2 linked regions of the Methanotorris formicicus Mc-S-70 genome follow. Each later gene encodes a partner of the first gene's protein in a complex. Links are inferred from orthologs where the notes say so. Each region holds a gene or a part of one and is shown on either strand. Other genes may lie near its edges. The genes, in order: METFODRAFT_RS00430 and METFODRAFT_RS01035.

What was found.
Region 2: the proteins of METFODRAFT_RS00430 (region 1) and METFODRAFT_RS01035 are in contact, whole or in part, in a crystal structure (PDB 3CW2), measured with the Saccharolobus solfataricus proteins. The link is inferred for Methanotorris formicicus Mc-S-70 from one-to-one orthologs. Residues at the interface, in WP_009989173.1 of Saccharolobus solfataricus: Val185, Arg186, Thr187, Asn188, Glu189, Pro190, Leu191, Gly192, Val193, Glu194, Ile196, Lys197, Ile200, Ser201, Leu204, Ile217, Lys218, Ile219, Tyr220, Thr221, Ile222, Gly223, Ala224, Pro225, Tyr227; in WP_009988771.1 of Saccharolobus solfataricus: Asp222, Lys225, Pro226, Gly227, Thr228, Gln229, Phe230, Asn231, Leu233, Lys234, Gly235, Leu259, Phe273, Thr274, Lys275, Tyr300, Leu301, Asp302, Pro303, Ser304, Leu305, Lys307.

What each region holds. Positions count from the first base shown.
Region 1 is NZ_AGJL01000001.1:65,930-72,780, reverse strand. Bases 2,226-5,216 are described here. They hold METFODRAFT_RS00430 (translation initiation factor IF-2 subunit alpha), read right to left. Parts: upstream 4,119-5,216; coding sequence 3,333-4,118; downstream 2,226-3,332. Other genes in these bases: METFODRAFT_RS00415 (hypothetical protein), read right to left, coding at 4,759-5,216; METFODRAFT_RS00420 (50S ribosomal protein L44e), read right to left, coding at 4,521-4,802; METFODRAFT_RS00425 (30S ribosomal protein S27e), read right to left, coding at 4,301-4,486; METFODRAFT_RS00435 (RNA-protein complex protein Nop10), read right to left, coding at 3,153-3,317; arfB (2-amino-5-formylamino-6-ribosylaminopyrimidin-4(3H)-one 5'-monophosphate deformylase), read right to left, coding at 2,467-3,138. Outside these bases: bioD (dethiobiotin synthase), read right to left, coding at 1-489; METFODRAFT_RS00450 (ATP-binding protein), read left to right, coding at 597-1,949; more of METFODRAFT_RS00445, read right to left, coding at 1,930-2,225; more of METFODRAFT_RS00415, read right to left, coding at 5,217-5,349; METFODRAFT_RS00410 (DNA polymerase sliding clamp), read right to left, coding at 5,388-6,131; METFODRAFT_RS00405 (selenium metabolism-associated LysR family transcriptional regulator), read right to left, coding at 6,274-6,851. UniProt on the Methanocaldococcus jannaschii protein: eIF-2 functions in the early steps of protein synthesis by forming a ternary complex with GTP and initiator tRNA.
Region 2 is NZ_AGJL01000003.1:28,462-32,659, forward strand. Bases 371-3,208 are described here. They hold METFODRAFT_RS01035 (translation initiation factor IF-2 subunit gamma), read left to right. Parts: upstream 371-1,092; coding sequence 1,093-2,325; downstream 2,326-3,208. Other genes in these bases: METFODRAFT_RS01030 (30S ribosomal protein S6e), read left to right, coding at 532-918; METFODRAFT_RS11265 (transposase), read left to right, coding at 2,397-2,606; METFODRAFT_RS01040 (DNA double-strand break repair nuclease NurA), read left to right, coding at 2,554-3,208. Outside these bases: METFODRAFT_RS10840 (hypothetical protein), read left to right, coding at 69-206; more of METFODRAFT_RS01040, read left to right, coding at 3,209-3,684; METFODRAFT_RS01045 (helix-turn-helix domain-containing protein), read left to right, coding at 3,781-4,198. UniProt on the Methanocaldococcus jannaschii protein: eIF-2 functions in the early steps of protein synthesis by forming a ternary complex with GTP and initiator tRNA.

The sequences.
Region 1 (6,851 bases):
TCTAACATTAATCCCCTTATTTCTCAAATGCTCAACAGTCAATAAAGTGTGGTTAATAGTCCCTAAATTAGGCCGTGAAACAACAACTGCATCCAAATCCAAAAACTTAATCAAATCACTCATTAAAAAGTTCTCTTTTATTGGAACACAAACTCCCCCGGCCCCTTCAACAATTAAAAAATCATGCCTCTCTTTTAAAGTTTCATAGGCGTTCTTTATTTTCTCTTTTATCTCATCCAAAGTTAATGGGATGTTTTCAACTTCAAATGCAATATTTGGGGACAAAGGAAGTTTTAAATTAATGGGGTTCATCAAATCCAAATCATCATCTGTCTTTAGGATATTTAAAGTTAAGGTATCTTCTCTCCCTCCTGTCTCAACTGGCTTTAAATATCCAACATTAACGCCCATTTTCTTTAAATTCTCTGCCAAAATTGATGAGACATAAGTTTTTCCTACACCAGTGTCTATTCCTGTTACAAATATCATTTTATCACCTTTTCAAAATTTTTAATCTGTTGTTTAAATATTTTATCAAAATCCATAAAAATGATAATTTCAATTATTATAATTATAATTATCATTAAGTGATTATCATGTTCATCAACAGAGAGGAAAAGTTAAAGGCATTAAATGAGAAGCTTAATAGCAATAAGTTTGAATTTGTAGTTATTTATGGGAGAAGAAGGATAGGGAAAACAAAATTAGCATTAAAAAGTGTAGAAAACAAAGAGCATATTTACTACTTAGCAGTTGAGGGGGATAATTTAAAGCATTTTAAAAGATACGCATCAAAGGTAGTTCTAACAATAGAGTATGCCAAAGAGGATTGGGAAGCGTATTTTAATTTTTTAAAGGATAAAATCATTATTATTGATGAGTTTCCAAATTTAATTAAAGAAAACCCAAATATTCTCTCCTTATTCCAAAGAATTGTGGATGTTCATTTGAAAGATACAAAAACAAAACTTATTATTCTTGGTTCGTCAATATCCATGATGGGAGAGAAAGTTTTAAGTTATAAATCACCACTTTATGGGAGAAAAACGGGCGTTTTAAAAATTAGGCCGTTAAAATTTAAGCATTTAAAGGAATTTTTCCCCAATGCAACTTGGAAGGAACTTGTTGAGATTTATGGTTTTGCTGATGGCATTCCATATTATCTTGAAAAAATCAAACTGCCATTTTGGGATTATTTAGGGGAAGAAATTAAAAGAATTGATAGTTTTTTGAGATATGAAGTTGATTTTTTGATGAGATATGAGTTTGAAGAGCCAACAACTTACAAAAAGATACTTGAAGCAATTTCCTTTGGTAATCATTCACTTGGGGAGATAAAGAATTACTTGGGACTTAGACATTCGGATATAACACCATATTTAAAGAATCTAATTGAGACAGAGTTCATTGAGAGGGAAATTCCAATAACCGAAAGTTCAAAGGCAAAAAAAGGAAAATATTACATTAAAGATAATTTTATTGCATTTTATTTTAGATGCATTTTTCCAAACCTATCTGCGATTGAAGAGGGAATTTTTGACATTGATGAGATAAAATCTGATTATAATCAATATTTGGGATTTGTTTTTGAAAAAGTTGCTAAGGAGTTTTTAATTGAGTTGAATAAAATGAATAAATTGCCATTTAAATTTTTAAACATTGGAAGATGGTGGAAAAAAGAAGAAGAGATTGATTTAATGGCCATAAATAAAAAAGAGAAAAAGGCATTATTTGTTGAAGTTAAATGGAGAAATTTGAAAGACAGAGATGTTAAAAAAATATTTAATGATTTGGAAAGAAAATCAGAACTTGTTGGACTAGATAATTACGAAAAATATTATTCCATTATAGGAAAAGAAATCAAAAACAAAGAAAATTTTAAAGATTATTTAGTGTTTGATTTGGAGGATTTTGATATTGCATTAAATGTTAAAATTTCTCATCCATAATTTTTTTGGCCATTTCATAAGCCTTCTTCAAATCCCCTGTTTCTAAGATGCATTTTTCAGCAATGTCCTTTGGAATGCCGTATTTTTCAAATACCTTCAAACTTTCTTCAAAGAATTTTGAGTTTTTAATTATCTCTTCTGCAAGTTGCTTTTTTAACTCCATGTATTCATCTTCACCCATATTTATTCTCTTCATCTCCCCATCTCTAAATGGGCATGGTTTTGTTATCTTGCAACACCAAACCAAACTTCCAAAACATATATTTTTTCCCTTTCCTAATCTTGTTTTATTTGCAAAGTCCTGCTTAATTTTTATAAACTCCTCCGGCGTCATCTTTAAAATAGTGAGTGCATTGTGTATTGGACAATGTTTTATTGGTGGACAGCAAAATGCCAAACCTCTCAAATCTCCTCCTCTACATATGTGTGATGGAGCATTCTCCCACATGTTATCTTTCTCCCAATTTTGTATTGCAAAGATTATAAACCTCATCCATATAAATGTTTTGCTATTGAATCATCTATTAATCCACAATTTAACAATTTCAACGCATTCTTTGGTAACATTATTTAAAATTCTTTTCCCAAGTTCTTTATCTATTCTAACTCCCTCTTTTTCAACAACTTTTGCCTCCCCATCTATAAATTTGTTATTTTCTCTTGCCTCTTTTAATCCAACCATCCCAATTTCACGATATTTGATAAAGTTATGCTCATCCATTTTATTTTCATCAACTATTCCAACAACATAACCAACAGAAACCTCCTCAGTTGCTGCATGGGTAAAGGTTATGTTCTTCATTTTTATCTCAACATTAAATTCCTTTTCCAAATCATTCAAAAATCTTTCAATTAAAACATTCCCTCCATGGCAATTAACAATCAAAAACTTCTTTATGCCAATCTTTTTTCCTTCTTTTATCAAAAATTTTATAAAATCAACAACTTCCTCTGGTTTATTATGGATTCCATGTTTAACATAATCATATTCTGTTGAAGGAATAACTACCCCTAAAAACTTCCCCCCTGTTAAAATAGATACTTTTAAAGCAATATATGAGGCAATCTTTGCATCTGTATCTATTGGTAATGCAGAACCATGGTTCTCCAAAAAAGACCCAAGTGCAATAATACCAATATTATGGACTTTTTCATCTATTATTTTTCCTGAGGATAATCTCAACTGCATCTTATCCCAAAAAATTAATTTTTGTTCTTTAAGGACTTTTTAAGCATCCTTCTATATTTTCCGTATCTATCTTCTGGAGAAAATTTTGGAGGTTTTGGGATTATGGTTTTTTCTCCACAATTTGGGCAGAATTCTTTTAAAGTATATCTTCCACATTTTAAGCATTTTCTTATTCTCATTATCTCACATTTTGATTAATTTTCTCTATAGAATTTCCCCTCTCCACCGTATTTTTCTATGTATTCAACTGCTTTCTCAGCAACTTTCTTTAAAACCTCTTCCCCACTCTTATAATCTGGAGCAATAACCTCTATTCTGTATTTTGGTGAGCCAACATAAGTTATCTCAACTTCAACATCCTCATATGGGTTTGCTTTTAAAGCATTTGTTAATGCCTTTTTAATGATTTTAACTCCATCTGGTGCTAATGATTTTAATTCAACAAATCCTTCAACCTTAACATTTGTTAATTCAATGTTTTCCCTTGCAATATCATACAACGCATCTATCCATTCTTGTGGGATATCCAAACCTTCCAATAACTCCTTCCCCTCAATAACAAGCCCTTCAAAAGCACCATAAAGTTCTCCAAACTCCTCCTCTAACAAATAACCTACCTCTTCCCAAGCCTCTTCTAAACTTTTTCCCAATTTCTGTGCAGCCATTTCGAGCATTTTTTCTGCTCTTTGGAATCTCTTCCATTCCTGGACTTTTGCCCTTTTTTGTTGTTCAGTTACCCTCTTTAATGATAAATCGATTTGTCCTTTTTCTTCATTGACCCTCATTACCTTTGCTACAACCCTCTGACCCTTCTTGATGTAATCCCTAATATTCTTAATCCAACCTGATGAAACCTCTGAAATGTGTATCATTCCCTCTTTCCCAGGATACTCCAAAAGTTCAACAAATGCCCCATAAGGTTTAACATCAATAACTGTTCCAATAACTATATCCCCTTCTTCTGGAAAATCTCTCCTCATTAAAAACACCTCCAATGATAACAGTAAATTTACAACAAAACGTTTATCACAAAATTAAAATGTTTATACTTTTAATTTTAAATCAGACATATATAAATATTTCTTGATTTTTATTTTTCAAAAATAATTGTAAAAACGCAACAACAAAAAACTTAACAAATAAAATAGCAAAAAAATAAAATTTACCCCAATACCTCTAAAATTTTTGCCTTAATTAATCCTTTGGATGCTTTTGGCTCTGCCAATACTTTACCACAAACTAAACATTTTACTACTGTTGATGGACATCCAAATATCACTTGCTCGTTGTTGCACTCAGGACATTGGACTTTTAAGAATTTGCTTTTTGGTGTTGGTATCAAGTCCATATTCCCACCTTGTTTAAATTTTAATTCTCACAAACTATTCTACTAATTCAAATTTGCTTACTCTAAATCCACCGTTTGCTCTTGTGTGCATTTTACCGCAAACTGTACATTTGTATCTTAAATCTAATTTCTTTGTTGGCTTAGCGTTGTCTGGTAAAGGTCTTGGGTAACCTCCATAACCTCTTAAAACTCTTCTGAATTGTCTTTGACCCCAAGTTAATTCACTTGCTTTCCTCTTTTTTGCTCTCTCTACAATGTGCTCTGTGTGTTTTTTACAGTATGGGCAGTACCTTTTTATCTTCTTTTTCATCTTCATAAACATTCACCTTCTTTACTATATTGTGTTTCTCCAAAATCGTTACTATCTCTCTGTTTAATGCCACCACATCATTCTTCTTTAACATATAACAATAATTCCCATCTGTAAAAGGAGGGAAGTTATGGTTGACTCTCACAACATCAATATCTTTTTTTATATTTATATGTTTTGGTTGGGTTATAACTCCAACATCCCCATCGACATTCCCCCAAATCTTCATCCCTTCCTCAACTTCATCAAATCCCAACTCTTCCACAATATTATCAACATTTTCTTCAATTAAACTTTCAGTTTTCTCAACATCTTCAATGATATCTAAAATCTTCCTTTCCTCTTCTAATAAATTAGTTCTATCCCCATAAAGTGCCTTATAAATCCTCAATTTTCTAAGTTCTCTTAGATAATATTTTACCCTCTCTACTTCTTTTTCATCGCTATTATTTTTTAAATACTCCCCTGCATCTTCATAAAAATTTTTGGGAAGATTCAGTAAATCATCAGATTTTATCTCCTCAAAAAATAATTTTTTTATCTTTTCATACATAACAACCACAATTTGAAATTTATATAAAATAGTGAAGATTATGACTCAATTCTCGGAGCGAGTAGGAAGGTCAAATTAGCCCCTCCAATGTCATACTCAATCTTAACAGGCATGTCTGTCCCTATGCAGATTTTTAAGATATCGTCTGATGATGCTGCCTTTGTCATGTCCTTCAGATACTCAAGGTTGAAAGTACTCCTTGCATTTTCACCAATATTCATGCTAATAATATCCTCACTATCCTCTTCAAATATTGTTTCACTTTCATTTAAGTCCCCTTTTGCATAGATGATAAATTTTCCATCATCAACTTTTAAAGCCACGTGGTCATTTACCAAATCAGCGTCCTTCAATGCATCTACAAATGCCCCTGCTTTAATTAAAATTTCATTTGGATACTCAATATCTGGAACTTGGAGGTTTGATGATGAGACATCATACAATGCAAGGGCAAACTTTCTTCTTGCAGTTCCTTTGAATATTACATTTAATTTGTTCTTCTCCTCATCCAACTCCAAAATTAACTTATCTTTTGCTTTTGCCCTATTCATTATCTTTTTAAATGCCTCTAAGTCAATACCTATATCATGGACATCTGCCTCATATTCCTCAAATGCCTCTTTTGGTATGTCCATACTTACTAAGGCAACATGTGATGGGTCCATTGCCCTTGCTTTTATACCATCCTCACTAACTTCAAAACATATCTCATCCAAAAGATTGCTTGCGGCATCTATAATCTTTTTAAACTCCTTTGCTTCACTGATCACTGCTTTAAACATAATTTCACCTGTATTTAAATATTCTACCCAATTCGGAACAGTTTTAACTTTTTCAAATATAAAAAACTTTAAGAATAACTTTTGTACTATTATAATTTCTATGTAATTTATATATTTTTGTTTTTGAAAATAAAATTATAAATTATTCAGATACAAAATCCCAGAAGGATTTTACAGCACTTGGGTTCTTTGGTCTCTTTCCTTTTACTAAATATAAATATCTTGTTAAATCCAAATCCTCAACAGGAATTATTTTAACCAATCCTGCCTCTGCGGCTTTCTTTGCAGCAATCTCTGATATGATACTTATCCCATAACCCTCTGAAACAGCAGTTATAACAGAGGAAGTACTACCCAAACTCATAACAACATGCAAGTCCATGATTGAATAACCCTTATCTTGGAGGGCATTTATTATAACCTCCCTTGTACCAGAACCTTTTTCCCTATCTATATAATCTTCTTTTAAGATATCTGATAATGTCGCCATCCCTTTCTTGGTAAGTGGGTGGTTTGGGGGAACAATTAAAACAAGTCTGTCCTTCCCTATAACAACATAATCATAATTCCTATCATACAAATGCCCAACAGCGGCAATATCTGCGCTACCCTCTTCAAGCATCTTAAAGCATCTCTCTGAATCAGTTATAGTTATTTCAAAGTCAACGTCCTTAAACTCCTTCCTATACTCCCTTATAATACTTGGAAGTATATGTTCTC
Region 2 (4,198 bases), on another replicon or contig:
GATTTTTGCAATCTTGCTATTGTCCTAACTCCCGTTTTATGGGGGTTGGGGTAAAGGTCGATGACCCAATGGAGCATTTTGTGGGGACTCCCGCCCACAAACACTGTGATGAAGTCGGGGAGGCTAAGGGAGAGATATTAGTTGTTTGCGTTAAATATTGGAAAAATACCTTAATAAATTTAAGGAAGATTTACAACCTATTTTAAAATTTTAAGACAAATATAACCATTTAAGAATTTGGAATATATGAATATCCACTGCAACCTTCGGTTGCAGGGAAGTTGGATAATTATAGATTATCCAACTATTCCAATAAAATTCGCAAACAACTAATAGTTGCCCACGGAATTAGTGATGGCTATTGAATATAAAAAATTCTAAATATCAATAAAATATTCTTTAAATTTAATGAGGCATAACCAATCATAACGTAGGCAACCATAGTTAAAAATAAGAATAAAACTATTTTTCGTTGTTAAAATTAAATTTAATAGAAAAACAGCCAACAATAATAAAAAAGGAGGATTAACTATGGCAAAGTTTAAAGTTGTAGTTGCTGACCCAAAAGAAGGAAAATGCTACCAAATGGAAGTTGAAACAGATGCATTAATTGGGAAAAAGATTGGCGATATTGTAGATGGAAAAATCGTTGGATTGGAAGGATACAAGTTACAAATCACTGGTGGTTCTGACCAGTGTGGATTCCCAATGAGACCAGATGTTCACGGCAGTGGAAGAGTAAGAATCTTATTAAGTAAGGGCCCAGGATTTAAGCCAAAAGAAAAAGGTGAAAGAAGAAGAAAAACTGTAAGAGGAAATACAATATCAAGTGACATTGTTCAAGTAAACACAAAAATTGTTGAGTATGGGGACAAATCTGTCTCTGAATTATTAGGTTTAGGTGGAGGAGAAGAATAATTTTTTAATCTTTTTTATTTTTGATTTTTGAGTTACATCTGTTTTTGGTTTTATTTTGGGTTTTTACGTGAACTATAAAAATCATTAATGCTATTATTTTTATATGCGATAATTTAATTTAATGTTAATTCTGATGATTAATAGCAATATTTAAAGATTACCGAGAGGGATATCATGACTAAAAGAAGACAATCAGAAGTTAATATTGGAATGGTGGGGCACGTTGACCATGGAAAAACTTCATTAACAAGGGCATTGACTGGAGTTTGGACTGACACACATAGTGAGGAGTTGAAGAGAGGAATCTCTATTAGGTTGGGATATGCAGATTGTGAAATAAGGAAGTGTCCAAAATGTCCAGAGCCAGAGGCATATACAATAAAGGAAGTCTGTCCTAAATGTGGTTCTAAAACAAAGTTTTTAAGGAAAGTATCTTTTGTTGACTCCCCAGGACATGAGACATTAATGGCTACCATGCTCTCTGGAGCATCTTTAATGGATGGGGCTATTTTGGTTATTGCTGCAAATGAACCATGCCCACAACCTCAAACAAAAGAACATTTAATGGCATTAGATATTTTAGGGGTTAAAAATATCATTATAGTACAGAATAAGATTGATTTAGTTGATGAAGAAAAGGCATGGGAAAACTATAAACAAATTAAGGAGTTTGTAAAGGGAACTGTTGCAGAAAACGCCCCAATAATTCCAATTTCAGCACATCATGAGGCAAATCTTGACGTACTTTTAAAGGCAATCCAAGATTTCATCCCAACACCAGAGAGAAATCCTGAATTACCCCCAAGAATGTATGTTGCAAGAAGTTTTGATGTTAATAAGCCGGGAACTGAAATAAAGAAATTAAAAGGTGGGGTTTTAGGGGGAAGTATTATTCAGGGGATTTTAGAGGTTGGAAAAGAAATTGAAATAAGACCAGGAATCCAAGTTACAGAGGGTAATAAAACATACTGGAAACCATTAACAACAAAGATTGTTTCACTTGCAGCAGGAGGGAAGGGTGTTAAAAAAGCATATCCTGGAGGTTTAGTTGGGGTTGGAACTGAATTGGACCCTTCATTGACAAAATCAGATTACTTAAGCGGTAGTGTTTTAGGAGAGCCGGGAACTTTGCCACCAGTACGTGAGAGAATTACTATAAAAGCACATCTATTGGACAGGGTTGTTGGTTCAAAAGAGGAACTTGTTATAGAGCCATTAAGAACAAGTGAGGTTTTAATGATTAACGTTGGAACTGCAACAACTGTTGGAGTTATCACCTCTGCAAGAGGAGATATTGCAGATATAAAATTAAAACTTCCAATCTGTGCAGATAAAGGGGATAGAGTTGCATTGAGCAGAAGAATCGGTTCAAGATGGAGATTAATTGGATATGGAATTATTCAATAAATTTTTTTATTTTCTGATAGTGTGATTTAACACTATTAAAATTAAAACCAAAACGCTCATCTTATAATTTTATGAGCGTCGAAGTATATAAGTTATTCATACCAAAGGATGAGGAGTGTATTGCAATTATAAGGGAGATTAGATGGAGTGATAGATATATTTGCCCATATTGTGGTTCGAAAGATGTTGTTTTAAAAGGCAAAGAGCGTTTATTTTTTTGGTGGTGGTATGGATTTATCCATAATTTTAAAAAAGAAAGGGGTTATAAGGAAAAAAATTGAGGAATTGGAAAACAAAAATTTAAATGTTAACGATTATTGGGTTGAGTGTGATTTTAATAACCCAAAGGATTTATTTTTTGGTGGAGGGGACGGAAGTTTTAACAATATTGATTATATTTCCTACTCGTTGTATATGATTGGGAGTATCTCCTATTTGCATAGAGTTGGTGAAAAGATAGAGAGGGCAAAATCCAGTTATGATATTGATATTATACAACCATATGTTTCTGTTAGAGATAGATTAAGACTCTATATGCTAACAATGGAATTGAAAAATGCACTATGGACTTTAGAAAATAAGGGTGTTGATTACTATTTAATTGATGGCTCGCTATATTCTCTTTTAATCCAAACACACACCTATGGTTCAAAATACGTGGATGTTGAAGAGATATACAATAATTATAGCAAAGAAATAAAGAATTTAATTGAAGAGGAAATTAAAAGTGGGGATATTCGCATAACATCAAATAATATTGAAGTTGAAGATAAAAATGAAAAAATTGTATTAGAGCAAGTTGAATACATAATAACTTTTTTGGAGTTGTTAAAAAAGTATAAGGATAGATTAATAGGCATCTCAAAAACTTCAAAGATAAACATATATTTCAAAAATGCACTAATGCCAGATATTGCAGTATTTTCAAAAAATACAAAAAATAGTGGATATTCAATACCGATAAGTATTGAAAATTTAAAAAAAGAGATGGAGGAAATAGAAGAAATGGAAAAAAATAGCAACAAACTCAAAAGAAAACATGATTACTTAAAAAGAATAATAAACAACATTGAATATATAAATAAATTTGAGAACGTTTTAGACAATCTCTACCTGCAATTTGTTAGGTTAGAGAATAATAAAGGTATCCTTGGAATCTCTTCATTAAAACCTATAGATGAACATGTACTATCAAGTTTAAGAGAAATCTCTGTAAACGGCTACCCATATATATTAAAAAAATCCCATGAAAATGTTGAGATAACGGATGATGCATTAGAGATGTGTGCAAAAATTCTAAAGATTAATGAGACTGTTGATAGGTATCTCCTCAAAAAGCAGAGAAGAATGGGTTTATGATTTTTATTATTTTTTTATCCATCAACTTCGTCAAATAACGAATATAATTACAACAAAATCGAAATGTTTTTATACAAAAAATTTGAAGGTATAGACATGGAAAAGATAGCAATACATATTACTGGGGATATAGTATTGTCAGAGAATCCTGGAAAGGCAATGAAGAAGTGGCGGGAACTCTTTAACATCCCGCAAATTGAGGTAGCAAGATATTTAGGGGTTACTCCCTCTGTTGTAAGTGATTATGAAGTTGGGAGAAGGAGAAATCCTGGAGTTGGAATGATAAAAAAATACGTCCATGCTTTGATTGAGATAGATAAGGAAAAGGGAGGACACACCCTTAAAGCATTGAGAAGAATATTGGATACCCCTCCATCTATAAAGGCAATACTTTCCATTAAAGAATATGAGAATCCAATAACTATTGAAGAATTTGCCAGAACAATTGATGCAAAAATTGCATATGGAGAAAATTTGGGCAATATCATTTACGGGCATACTGTTGTAGATAGCA